Regions from separate parts of the Thalassolituus sp. UBA2590 genome, predicted to be linked through region 1. Evidence: predicted binding sites of a transcription regulator. Region 1 holds the regulator's gene; the other holds the start of a gene.
What was found. Region 1 encodes FliA, which starts transcription of late flagellar genes. Its sites were predicted from a motif close to CTAAAGTTNNNNNNNNNNCNGCCGATA; they were not measured.
Positions count from the first base shown of each region.

Region 2: B2067_RS08880 (DUF5610 domain-containing protein) is a predicted target of FliA. The motif match lies at 1,171-1,197, and genes of this name have one in related genera.

Region 1 is NZ_DDKU01000142.1:7,006-9,410, forward strand. It holds gene flhF (flagellar biosynthesis protein FlhF) at 1-47, shown strand, start outside; gene B2067_RS12290 (MinD/ParA family protein) at 54-872, shown strand; gene B2067_RS12295 (RNA polymerase sigma factor FliA) at 894-1,601, shown strand; gene cheY (chemotaxis response regulator CheY) at 1,759-2,145, shown strand; gene B2067_RS12305 (protein phosphatase CheZ) at 2,160-2,405, shown strand, end outside.
Region 2 is NZ_DDKU01000097.1:1,263-3,667, reverse strand. It holds gene B2067_RS08880 (DUF5610 domain-containing protein) at 34-1,134, opposite strand; gene B2067_RS08875 (AraC family transcriptional regulator) at 1,265-2,284, opposite strand.

The sequences.
Region 1 (2,405 bases):
CAATGAACATGGCAACACAACAGAAAAGCTTTCAACACGGAGTTTAATTGAAGATGGCGAGTCATCCTGTACAGGTCATAGCAGTCACCGGCGGTAAAGGCGGTGTTGGCAAAAGCAATGTCTCCGTAAACCTTGGTATTGCCCTGTCTGAAATGGGCCGACGTGTCGTCATCCTTGATGCCGACCTCGGACTGGCAAATATCGATATTCTTCTCGGTATCAGCTCGAACAAGACAATTGAAAATGTGCTGCAGGGCGAGTGTGACCTGAGAGAAGTTCTGGTCAAAGGCCCCGGTGGTATCAGAATTGTGCCTGCCTCTTCGGGGACCCAGAAACTGTCGCAGTTGAATCCAATGGAACATGCCGGGCTGATTCAGGCGTTCAGCGATATCGGCGACGATATTGATGTACTGATCATCGATACGGCAGCGGGGATTTCAGATACTGTCCTGAGTTTTGTCCGGGCGTCACAGGAAGTACTGGTAGTCGTGACTGACGAGCCGACTTCGATCACGGATGCGTATGCTCAGATTAAACTTCTGAACCGCGATTACGGTCTGTTCCGTTTCCGTGTCGTTGCCAATATGGTGAAGTCACCGCAGGACGGTATGGCCTTGTTTGCCAAGCTGACCAAAGTCACTGATCGTTTTCTTGATGTTGCTATGCAATACGTTGGCGCAGTTCCTTCTGACGATGCGGTTAAGCGAGCGGTACAGCGTCAGAAGGCGGTAATTGAAGCCTATCCACGGTCAAAAGCAGCGACGTCTTTCCGGGCGTTAGCCAAGAAAGTAGACAGCTGGCCGCTGCCATCCACGCCACGCGGACATCTTGAGTTCTTCGTGGACCGGCTGGTTGATCAGGTAGGAGCATGACGGGTGTCGACGGGAAGTTGTCTGGTGTACTCCGACGTTCAGAATACTAATTTCGACGATCTGGTCCGGGAACACGCGGGTCTGGTGAAGCGGATTGCTCATCATCTGATGGGACGCTTACCGGACAGTGTGCAGGTAGATGACCTGATCCAGTCGGGCATGATCGGTTTGCTTGAAGCTGCGCGTAAATACGATGGCGGCAAAGGCGCGAGCTTCGAAACCTACGCCGGTATCCGGATTCGTGGGGCCATGCTCGACGAAATACGCAAAGGTGACTGGGCACCCCGTTCAGTGCATCGCAATGCCCGCCGTATCCAGGATGCGATTAAACAGGTTGAAGCAGTCAAAGGTCGTGATGCCGACGACAGTGAGGTTGCGGCTGTCCTTGGTATAAGCCAGGACGAGTACCACCAGATACTGAAGGATAGTGCGGGTTGTCGTCTGTTCAGCTATGAAGAGTTGCTGGAAAACGACAGTTCTCCCGATCTGATGGATGACTCCACCCCCGGGCCCGGAAAAGGCATGGAGAGGGATGCATTTCGTCGCCAGTTGGCGGAAGCCATTTCAGGCCTGCCAGAGCGCGAGCAGCTCGTTCTTGCTCTTTACTATGACGAAGAGCTGAACCTCAAAGAAATTGGCGCTGTATTAGGCGTCAGCGAGTCTCGCGTGAGTCAGCTGCACTCTCAAGCCACACACCGTTTACGCGCGCGTCTGAGTGATTGGGCCTGATTTTTCCCTACCGGCGCATCCAGCGCTTTCAGACCATATCAGACGCCGTCATTATTCTTTTCTATTCTTTCTCTCTCTTTCTGGATAAACCGCTAACTGGGTCTAAACTTAATTCAGGACCGGCTTGGTTTGTAAAAGTCGTATATTGGAGGTCGTTTTGGACAAGAACATGAAAATTCTCATTGTGGATGATTTTTCAACAATGAGACGTATCGTCAAAAACCTGCTGCGTGATCTTGGTTTCACCAACACTCAGGAGGCAGACGATGGCACAACAGCGTTGCCGATGCTGCAGAATGGCGACTTCGATTTTCTGGTCACCGACTGGAACATGCCAGGGATGACAGGCCTGGATCTTCTCAAGCATGTGCGGGAAGACGAGCGCCTTAAAACTCTGCCAGTTCTGATGGTGACTGCGGAAGCCAAGCGCGATCAGATCGTTGCAGCGGCACAGGCAGGCGTGAACGGATACGTCGTTAAGCCCTTCACCGCGGCAGTACTTAAAGAAAAAATCGATAAGATTTTTGAACGCGTCGAAGGCTGATTAAAGGTAGCGCCATGGTGGATGTAAACCTGGACAATAAGGACAACCAGGTCGGCTCGGAGATACGCTCGCTTGCGGAGAATATGCTCGAACAGCTCGAGCAGGGAGATCTCGGTAAAGCAGTTGCTCTGGTAAACGACCTCAATCAGTTGCGTGATCGCACACTGTATAACGAGATCGGACGACTGACCCGTGCCTTGCATGAGTCGATCAAGAATCTGAATGTCGATACGGTTGGCGCCGCTTCTGATATTACCGAG
Region 2 (2,405 bases), on a different contig from region 1:
ATGTTGGCCGGTTTCTATCCGGCCAGAAGAGAATCAACGATTAAGCAGCTTACTCAGACCATCGTTAAATTGGCGCAATGCGTCCAGCCGAGATTCGTCCGGAGCCAGCGCCTCGAGCATTTTCTGCAAGGTATCTTTTGGCTCAGCAAGCGGTCTCGCGCGATCCAGGGCTTCGGTATAACTCTTAACGTAGTCGGTAATCATGTTCTGCTGCGACTCAAGGCGCTGCGTTGGTAACGACGGGCCAGATTCCCCGTAGGCATGAGAAACGCTCGAGAAGCTTCGCTGGCGCAGCTCCAGGCTCATAGACGCCAGTTCGTTACCATCAAAGCCTAGCTGCATGGCCTCCTCGAGTGCCGCACCCAGGTCGCCACCGTAAAAAGTCTCACTCAGTTTGCCCACGTCTTCGAACAGTGTTTGCAGGGCGTTAAGCTCACCTTCATCAAGGTTGCCATCAATCTGCATATCAAACCGGCTGGAAAATGCACTCGCAGTGAGGCTCATACCCGGCGTAGTCAGGCTGATGCCGCCCTCTTTCTGACGAAAATTCACCGTCACTTTGTCACCGTCGCGGGTCACGACCTCAAGCGACAGGCTCTGTGATGATCTGGTGCCAGCAAGAGTAAAACCTGTGGGGGCTGCGCTTTGCGGAGCGTCATCACGCTCAGGGACTTTGGGTGCCAGTAAATCTGGTTTCTCTCCGGCCTCAATCTGCTTCAGCCCTTCGGCAATGAGCGCTTCGCCCTTATCGATATCGGCTGCCAGAGACTCATCAAGGCGACCTAAGTCTTCAAGAATTGCACGCGCTTCACCGTAGCCTTTAGCGATCCCCTCGCGGGCCGCCTCCAGACGTTCAGCAATGCGCTCCTCGGAGGCTCCCTCTGCGCGAAGGCCTTCCACACTCTGATAGACATGGCGAAGTATATTGGTCGCTGTGACTTCCGGGCTTTGGGTAGAAACAGGCTGGGCAGACTTAGTATTCGCTACCTCAGCAGACTTATCGGCCTGTGCCAAACGATTTACTGCGCCTTGCGACTGGGACGAATCCTGCGGAGACCGCTGAAGATTGCCCAGGCTCTTGCCGTAGTTCTGAAAACCCGCACTGGAGAATGATGAAAAGGACGGAATGTTCATAGCAAGCTCCGCAGTAACCGATGAATGTGACTTCTGTATCGGTCACGGAGCTGTTTTCTTGAGTAGAAATCGCCTGTTCAGCGAATATTTACATTAAGTTGGCGTGTGCTGTCCGGATGACGCAGATCAATCAGCTACGGCGGATGTTGCGATACTCAACCGGCGTCTGATTTGTCCAGCGCTTGAAGGCCCGATAGAAGGTACTGGGTTCAGAAAAGCCGGTGAGGTAGACGATCTCATCAATGCTTTCATCGGTACCTGACAACAGGCGCTTGGCCAGGTTGCAGCGGTAGTCCGCGAGCAATTGATTAAAGTTGGTCCCTGCCTCAGTCAGACGCGTTCTTAGTGTGCGGGGCTTCATGTCCAGACGCCCCGCCACATCATCAAGATTGACCCGACCTGTCTCGAGTACTTCACCAAAAACCTTGTACACACGCGAGACGACGTCCTGACGCTCCAGCTTGGCAACGTGCTCACTGGCTAGTTTTTCATGCAGTTGCAGTAACTCAGGTTCGGCATGCAGTGACGGCAGATCCAGAAGACTGTCATCAAACCGGATACGGTTTTCACTGCACCCGAAACGCACATCGCAATCAAAAATACGGTGGTGTTCTGCGCAATTCTCTGGTGCTGGATGCGTAAATTCAATTGCTGCCGGGCGGAATTGCTCGTCGGTCACATACTCAAAGAAGCGCACCAGCCCAAGAACCATGCATTCATTAAGGTGACGAAGGCCGGTCACTTTGTCACTGGCTGATTCAACTTTTACAGATGCCTGATGGCTGTCGATCTCAATACTCGCCTGAGAGGCATCGCTCAACAGACGCTGGTAACTCAACGCCCGTTTCAGCCCTTCTCCGAAAGTTGGACTCGACAAAAAGAGGTACTGCAACACCTGTCCTTTGTAGACAGGCATGTTTTCGCCGAGGTGAATACCAATATCCGGGTCTCCGGAGACGTCCTCCATCACACTCCAGAAAATAATCTGAGCGTCATGCGGAGTACGCAGATTGCGGTCCTGCAGTACCTCGGGCGTGACACCCAGGCGCTGCCAGACATCATCAGCATTGATCCCCATCTTCAGCATCGCATGATGCGCCAGTTGGATCATAATGCCGGAGTCGCGCAATTCAGCCATTCCACCAGACATAAGTGTTTGATATTCCAAAAAGAAGAGAGTGCGATTTTGCCAGATACTCGGCCGTCTGCAAGCCTTATTGACCGATCTGACGCAGAACCCGCGTGATTGCGCCAATGGTGAGCTGCTCTGG